Regions from separate parts of the Azovibrio sp. genome, predicted to be linked through region 1. Evidence: riboswitches for the same ligand, from Rfam matches in the RefSeq annotation. Region 1 holds a riboswitch; the other holds the start of a gene.
The links. A riboswitch is a leader RNA that binds a small molecule or an ion and turns the genes downstream of it on or off. The one in region 1 is predicted to bind cobalamin.

Region 1 (4,205 bases):
CGTACTGCTCATGGTGTTCCTCGGCTTTTGGCTGGTGCGCCGGGTGAATCTGCTCCAGGCCCTGGCCCCCTGGCCCACGGCCACCCTGATCCTGGCCCTGACCCTGGGCCAGATCGAAACCTGCCGGCGCCTGCTGGCCGACTTCCGCCTCGCCTTCATGAGCCGCCACCCGGAACCCGCCGGGCTCCGGGCCCGGGTCCGGCATGGCGCCAGCCAGGCCATCACCGTGCTGGACAAATCCCTGGCCGCCAGCACCGAAGCCAGCCAGGCCCTGCGCTCCCGGGGGGCCTTCGATGCCTGAACGGAGCGCTGCCGTACTTGAAGTCCGCAATCTGCACTACCTCTGGAAAACCCCGGAAGGCGCGACCCGAACCCTGTTCGACGGCCTTTCCTTCCAGCTGCCGCCGGGCGAAAAGGCGGTGCTGCTGGGAGCCAATGGCTGCGGCAAATCCACCCTGCTGAAATTGCTGAATGGCCTGCTGCCCGCCAGCCAGGGCAGCATCCGCTGGCGCACCGAGGCCATCACCCCGGAGGCCCTGCAAACCCGGGAGCTGGCCCGACGTTTCCGGCGTGACTGCGTACTGCTGTTCCAGCACCCGGAAGCCATGCTGTTCAACCCCAGCGTCAGTGATGAAATCGCCTACGGCCCCCGGCTCCTGGGCCTTGACAAGGTACCCGCCCGGGTGGCCCGCTGGGCGGCCGCCCTGGGCCTGGAAGCGCTGCTCACGCTCCCCCCTTTCCAGCTTTCTGGCGGCGAGAAGCAGAAGGTGGCCCTGGCCAGCCTGCTCGTGCTGGAACCTGGCCTGCTGCTGCTGGACGAGCCCACCGCCAGCCTCGACCCGCGGACCAGTGGCTGGCTGGTCGACACCCTGCTCGATTCACCCCAGACCGCCCTGATCACCACCCACAACCTGAGCCTGGCCGCCGAACTGGGCAGCCGTGCGCTGGTGCTGGGCGAGGGCGGCCGGCTCCTGTTCGATGGCCCCCTGCCCCAGGCCCTGGCCGACCTGGAACTACTGGAACGAGCCGGCCTCGCCCACCGCCACCGGCACCGCCACGGTGGCCCGGCCCACTGCCATCTGCATAGCCACCTGCATGGACATGACTGGGACCCAGCCGCCTGAAATCCCATGCGGCTTCGAGTTCCAGACGCGTTCCAGACGCAGGATGCAGGATGTACAAAGGGCAGAACGTACAGCAGAACGTACAAAGCGCAGGACGTACAGCAGAACGTACAAAGGGCGACCTCAGTCGCCCTTTGTGTTTCTGGCCCCCGCGAGTGCCGTCAGACCGGCATCCTGAACCGAGGGTCCAGAATGGCCGCTTTCCAGTTGAATCAGGTGCGGCTGCTAGAAGAGCCGCTCACAACATCAACCTCGAGGTCCGCAGCCGATGCCACGCAAGCATTGGTTCAAGGAATATATGGCCTTGACGAACACCGCAGGGGACACTGGTGGAAACGACCTGCCTGGAAGGCCTGGCAGAAACTCAGATATCCAGTTCCTGCTGGGCCAGCAAGGCATCCAGCCGTGTGTCCATGGCTTCGATTCTACGCTTCACGTCAGCCGTGTCAAAGGACTTTCCGGAATCGGCAGATTCGCCTTTTTGCGCACTCAGATGCTCGTGGGCAATGTTCAGGGCGGCCATGACCGCTACCCGCTCGGGCATCGTGTTGCGGGTCTTCCGGGCGATGTCCTGCATTTTCCCGTCCACCAGCTGCACCGCTGCCAGCAGGGCTTCCCGCTCGCCGGCGGGGCAGGCCACGCGGTACTCCCGCCCCAGAATCTTCACATCCAGGAAATCGGCTTCAGTGCCCATGCTCACTCTTCCTCCGGCAGTTGCCCGATCAGTGCCTCCACCCGGCTGCGCGCCTGCTCCATGCTCTGCAACAGGCTGTCCCGCTCGGCCTCCAGGGCGACCAGACGCCGTTTCAGATCGGCGTTGTCGGACTGCAGCCGGCCCACGAGGGCTGCCACTTTTTCAACCTTGCCCGCCAGGGCTTCGAGTTCCATTTCCATGGCGCGCACTATAGAGGCTGGATCTGCGCAGGGTCAAGGAGCAAGCGCATGTTCTGCAGGGGATTCAGCCGGCCTGGCCCGAGAAGGCGGCGCAAGAAGTTGGCGCCGGCAGTCGAGCCGGCAGTCGAGCCGGCAGTCGAGCCGGGAGGTGGGCCGGGAGGTGGGCCGGGAAGGTGCTGCGCTGCGGCCGGGGTCCGTGCTACACTGCGCGCCGCCGTCCTCCGGGACGGTTATTTCACATCAGGTGCCGCCGGCGGATTCCGCCAGCGGTTAAACGGGAAAGCGGTGCGTGTCCCCTGGACACCAAGCCGCTGCTGCCCCCGCAACGGTAAGTAAGTGCGGGTCCGTCATCACGCCACTGGGCAACACGCCTGGGAAGGCGACGGATCAAGACTTGCGAGCCCGGATACCGGCCTCGATGCGAACCGATGGAAGTACCGCGGGGTGGCGGTGCCGGAATCCTTTCCGTTTCTTTCCCCCATGGTCTTCCCCTGGCGATTCCAGCCCATCATTGTTCCAGCCTGCGGGGACGCAGACCGGAACGGGAGACACCATGTCCTTCAAGCAAAAGCCCCTGGCGGCGGCCCTGTGCCTGCTCGCCCTGCCCTTTTTCCACGCCCGGGCCGGCGAGGAAGCGGAAACCATCGTCGTCACCGCTACCCGGCAAGCCATGCGCGCCAATGAACTGCTCTCGGACGTCACCGTCATCGACCCGCAGGAGATTGAAGCGGCCGGCCCCGCGGCCAGCATCACCGAGCTGCTCGCCCGCCAGCCCGGCATCGAGATCAAGGCCGACGGCGCTCCCGGCGCCGTGGCCAATGTCTATCTCCGCGGCAGTAATAGCGGCCACACCCTGCTGCTGATCGATGGCATGCGCTTTGGCTCGGCCACCATGGGCGGTGCCAACTGGAGCTACCTGCCCCTGCAGCAGGTGGAGCGCATCGAGATCCTGCGGGGCGCCGCCTCCTCCCTCTATGGCTCCGATGCCATCGGCGGCGTCATCCAGATTTTCACCCGCAAGGGCAGCGGCCCGCTGCGGCCCAAGGCCGAAGCCGGCTTCGGCAGCCATGACGGCAGCGCCGTCAGTGCCGGCTTTTCCGGCAGCCAGCAGAATCTGAGCTATGCCCTGCAATTGGCAAATCAGCAGACACGCGGCTTCAACTCCATCAACAATCCGGACAATGCCTCCTACAACCGGGACCGTGATGGGCATCGCAACAGCAGCGCCAGCGGCAGCCTTGCCTACACTTTTGCTCAGGACCATGAGATCGGCCTGAACTTCCTGGCGAGCGAAGGAAGAAACGACTACGACGCCGGCGGCCCCTGGTCCACGCCAGCCAATGCCGACTACCATCAGGAACAGAACAATGCGGCCTACAGCCTCTACAGCCGCAATCGCCTCAATCCAGTCTGGAGCAGCACGCTGCGCCTGGGACGCAGCAGCGATGACTCGCGCCAGTTCATGAACCACGCCCGGACAGGCAAGATCCGCACCGAACAAACCCAGTATCAGTGGCAGAACGATGTGCGCCTGCCGCTCGGCACGGCGCTGCTGGCCCTGGAGCGGCTGCAGGAAAAGGTTTCCGGCGATCAGCCCTATGACCACAACCGGCGCAGCATCAATTCCTTCCTGGCCGGCTGGAACGGCAGCTTCGAGAAGCACCGCCTGCAATTCAATCTGCGCCGCGACGACAACTCCCAGTTCGGCGACAAGAACACCGGCTTCATCGCCTATGGCTACCAGATCGACGACCGGCTGCGGCTGCATGCCTCTTACGGCACGGCCTTCAAGGCCCCCACCTTCAACGATCTCTACTGGCCCGATGCCGGCAACCCCGATCTGAAACCGGAAACGGCCAAAAACCGGGAACTCGCCCTGCACTATGAAAGCGGCCAGCACCAGATTTCCGCCACCGCCTACCGTAACGATGTGGACAACCTGATCGCCTGGGCCCCCGTTGCGCCCGGCAGCTGGATCTGGCTGCCCGCGAACGTGAACAAGGCGCGCCTCGAAGGGCTGACCCTGGCCTACGCGGGCAAGCTGCAGGGCTTCGATGTAAAAGCCAGCGCCGATTTCCAGGACCCTCGGGACACGATACTCGACAAGGTGCTACGCTATCGCTCCCGCCAGCATGGCAGCCTGGCCATGGGCCGCCGTCATGGACGATTCGACTGGAACCTGGAGTG
Region 2 (4,205 bases), on a different contig from region 1:
TGCAGCTGATCCAGCCCGGCCTCGTGCCAGGCTTTCAGTTGCCGGCAGGCTTCGTACAGCACCCACTGGCCCAGGGGGATGATGAGCCGGGTTTCCTCGGCCAGTTCGATGAAGTCCAGCGGCGGGACCAGGCCCCGGGTCGGATGCTGCCAGCGCACCAGGGCTTCCACCCCCACCACCTGGCCGCTGCCAGGCTCGACCTGGGGTTGGTAATGGAGCAGGAACTGGCCTGATTCCAGGGCTTGCTCCAGTTCCTGTTCGGCGCTCACCCGCTGGCTGACCTGGGCGCGCATCGGTTCGGTGTAGAACTGGTAGTTGCTGCGCCCCATGGCCTTGGCGTGGTACATGGCGATGTCGGCGTTCTTGATGAGCTCGTCCGTCGCGCTGGCGTCCTGGGGGTAGAAGCAGATGCCGATGCTGGGGGAGGTGTGCAGTTCCTGGCCGGCGATGTCATATGGCATGGCCACCTGCCTGACGATCTTGGCGGCCACTTCGGCGACCTTGACCCTGGCATCGGCGTCATCCACCCCGGTCAGCACCACCACGAATTCGTCACCGCCCAGGCGGGCGACGATGTCGCTGCCCCGCACCGTGCGTTCCAGCCGCTGGGCCACCTGGATCAGCAACTGGTCGCCGACATTGTGGCCCAGTGTGTCATTGATGGCCTTGAAGCGGTCCAGGTCGATGAGCATCACGGCCAGGGATTCGCCGAGGCGCCGGGTAAACGCCATGCTCTGCTCGATGCGTTCGTACAGGCTGAAACGGTTGGGCAAGCCAGTGAGGGTATCGTGATGCGCCAGGTAGCGGATCTTGTCCTCGGCGGCCTTGCGGTCGGTGATGTCCTCGAAGGCGCCGATGTAGTTGGTGATGCGGCCGTCGCCATCGCGCACCACGGAAATGGAGAGGCGTTTGGGGTAGATCTCGCCGGACTTGCGCCGGTACCAGAGCTCACCTTGCCAGGCGTCGGCGGCGGCCAGGGTGGCCCACATTTTCCGATACACCTCGGGGGGCGTGTTGCCGGCGGAGAGCATGTCGGGGCTTTCACCCATCGCCTCTGCCTGGCTGTAGCCGGTGAGCCGGGTGAACTCGCGGTTCACCGCCAGGATGCGGTTGTCGGCATCGGTGATGAAGATGGCTTCGCCGCTATTGGAGAACACGCGCGACATCAGCTGGAGCTCATCCTCCACGCGTTTGCGCTCGGTCATGTTGCGGCCGATGCCGAGCACACCGATGGGCTTGCCGTTCAGGTCGGACACGGGGGTCTTGATGGTTTCCAGCAGGATCGTTGCGCCGCTTTCCGCGTGCGGCAGCCACTCCTCGTTGGTACGGGAAGTCCCGGCGGCGAAGGCTTCCCGATCCTTCTGGTGGAAAAAGTCGGCCAGGTCCGGGGGCATGAAGTCGTGGTCGGTCTTGCCGATCAGTTCCGCGATGGGGGCGCCCATCATGCGCGCCATGGCCTGGTTGCAGGTCAGGAAGCGGCCTGCCAGATCTTTCATCCAGACCGGGTCCGGCAGGGTGTTGAGCAGGGTTTCCATCTGGGCCCGGCTTTCCTGCAGTTGCAGATTGGTCAGGGACAGATGCGAAAGATAGGAAGCCAGATTGACGATCAGCCCCATGGCCAGACGCACCTGTTCGCGGCTGAAGCGGGGCATGGCGTGGATGGCGGCCAGATAGGCTTTCGGGTCGTAGCCATGGTGGTGGGCCTGAGCCGTGAAGAAGGCGTCGTCCACCTTGTCGTCGTCGTAAAAGAACTGGCCGCAGTAGAGGTTGCCCAGGTGCGCTTGCCCGGCAAAGACCGGAGTGACCACGTCCCAGAGCCCGTTTTTGCACTTGTAATCGACGAACTCCCCTTTGCGCAGGTGGCGGGCCAGGAACAGGTCGCTTTCGGTGCAGTTGGCGCAGGAGCTGGGTACGGCCCGGTGAAAGCCGGTGCAAGCCTTCTGCCAGCCGGCGGCCTGGAGGATGTTGCCCTCCAGGTCCAGCAGGGCGGTGGGGATGCCGGTCAACCGGGTCAGGCCATCGAGCAGGGAACGCAGGGACTGGATGTCGATGAGAGCGGCGGCCGGGGTTCCGGATACCTGGTTGGTGCTTCGCTCCAGCGCCCGCCCCGTGCCATGGCCCAGGCCGCCGGTGTGCCAGTGGATCGGGCTGGCCGCGTATTCCTCGGCGTTATCCATGAGAGGTCCTTGGTGCAAGTCGAATCAGGGCAGGGCCCTCGTTTGTGGGGACGGCTTGTTGCGAAGTTCGAAGTATAAAGGCAGGTGACGCCCCTGTTTTGGCTTCTGCGCTGCGCTGGCGAGATATTGTCGTGCCGCCAGTTCAGGTTACAATCCCGGACTTCGGGTGCCTGCCGCCAGCAGTTTATGGCGGGTGGGTGAAACGGGAAGTCCGGTGTCCCTGAATGTTTGCCATTCAGCCATTCCGGCGCAGCCCCCGCTGCTGTAAGCCTGACGACGCTATTTCCACGCCACTGTGTTCTTGCACGGGAAGGCATAGCGAAGGATGAGGGCAAGCCAGAAGACCGGCCCGAAGTAGATGTTGCATCATTCCCCGGGGTGGGGAAGGGCCATTTTCATTCTGCGCCTTCCGTCCATACCTTTGGCATGATGCTTTCTCCTGACTCGGGTGAGGGTTTTTATGCACATCATGGAAGGTTTCCTGCCGTTTCAGCACGCTTTGGGCTGGACTGCGGCATCGGCTCCGGTATTGGTCTGGGGCATTGTCAAACTGAAACGTCGGCTGGCGGAGCAACCGGAACAGCGCATGCTGCTCGGTGTGGCGACCGCCTTCGCCTTTGTTCTTTCTGCCTTGAAGCTGCCGTCCTTGACGGGTAGCAGTTCCCATCCTACGGGCGTCGGCCTGGGGGCCCTGTTGTTCGGCCCTCTGACCATGGTGCCAGTTGCCTTTGTGGTTCTCTTGTTCCAGGCACTGTTGCTGGCCCATGGGGGGCTGACCACCCTGGGAGCCAACCTTTTTTCCATGGGGGTCGTGGGCCCCTGTGTCGCCTACGGGGTGTTTCGCCTGACCCGGGGCCTGGGCCTTTCCACTGCTGTCTTCTGTGGTGCCAGCCTGGGTAATCTGGCAACTTACGGGATGACCTCCTTGCAGCTGGCCCTGGCTTTTCCCGACCCAGTAGGGGGCGTTGGTGCCGCCCTGGCCAAGTTTGCCGGGATTTTTGCCCTCACCCAGATTCCTTTGGCGATCGTCGAGGGACTGCTGACGGTGATGATCGTCAATGCCCTGCGCCGTTTCAATGCGGATGAGTTGCGCCGCCTGCCCCTGCTGCATACCCCGGAGGCAAAGGCATGAGGCGCCAGAACCTGCTGCTGTCCCTGCTGGCCTTGCTGATCCTGATTTTGCCCCTGGTTTTGCCTGCATCCCTGATGCTGGCCCCGGTGTTGGGAGCAGAGGGCCAGGAGCCGGAGACTTTTGCCGGGGCTGACGGCAAGGCCCAGGCGGCCATTGTCGCCATGGTGCCTGCTTATGAACCCTGGTTCGATCCCCTGTTCAAACCACCAGGGGGCGAGGTGGAGTCCTTGTTGTTTGCCTTGCAGGCGGCGTTTGGGGCCGGGTTTCTCGGCTTCTGGCTGGGCGGTGCTGTGATGCGCGAACGCCTGCTGTGGCAGCGCCCAGCCTCCGAGCGTGAACGGGAGTGAGCCTGGCGTGCTGATCGACACTGCCGCCTATGGCAACCGCTGGCGCTGGATTGCCCCCGAAGCCAAGGCTGGTTTTACCCTGGCCGGCCTGTTGGCAGCCTTTCTGGCGGGTTCTCCCGTGATTGCCCTGATGCTGGCCCTGTTGTTCGCCTTGCTGGCGGTACTGGGGGCCGGGGTGCCCGGGAGGCTGTGGCTGCGGGTGGCTTTGCTGCCTCTGGGTTTTCTGGCGCTGAGCAGCTTGTCCCTGCTGTTTTCCGTGACGCCGGAGGCAGGCTGGCACTGGGCCCCGGATGCCGGCGCACGGATCAGTGAACTGGCAGGGCGCTCCCTGGCGGCCCTGTCCGCCCTGTTGTTCCTGGTGCTGAGCACTCCCTTGCCGGACCTGGTGGGCTTGCTGCGCCGACTGCGGTGTCCCGATGCCTTGCTTGATTTGATGGTGGTGGCCTATCGCATGCTGTTCGTGCTGACTGCCGCTGTCCGTGCGACCTGCAAGGCCCAGGAGGCCCGTCTGGGACATGCCTCGAGGCGGCAGAGCCTGAAATCCCTGGG

Region 2: it holds a riboswitch for cobalamin, as region 1 does, so the genes downstream of both, WBH99_RS03690 (energy-coupling factor ABC transporter permease) here and WBH99_RS12515 (TonB-dependent receptor domain-containing protein) in region 1, are expected to answer to the same signal.

What each region holds. Positions count from the first base shown of each region.
Region 1 is NZ_JBASOH010000129.1:11,640-15,844, forward strand. Features, by position in the region: gene WBH99_RS12490 (hypothetical protein) at 1-301, shown strand, start outside; gene WBH99_RS12495 (energy-coupling factor ABC transporter ATP-binding protein) at 294-1,124, shown strand; RNA gene ssrS (6S RNA) at 1,267-1,450, opposite strand; gene WBH99_RS12505 (cell division protein ZapA) at 1,489-1,818, opposite strand; gene WBH99_RS12510 (hypothetical protein) at 1,821-2,018, opposite strand; cobalamin riboswitch at 2,244-2,451, shown strand; gene WBH99_RS12515 (TonB-dependent receptor domain-containing protein) at 2,572-4,205, shown strand, end outside.
Region 2 is NZ_JBASOH010000036.1:43,381-47,585, reverse strand. Features, by position in the region: gene WBH99_RS03695 (EAL domain-containing protein) at 1-2,177, opposite strand, end outside; cobalamin riboswitch at 2,325-2,544, shown strand; gene WBH99_RS03690 (energy-coupling factor ABC transporter permease) at 2,638-3,309, shown strand; gene WBH99_RS03685 (energy-coupling factor ABC transporter substrate-binding protein) at 3,306-3,656, shown strand; gene cbiQ (cobalt ECF transporter T component CbiQ) at 3,664-4,205, shown strand, end outside.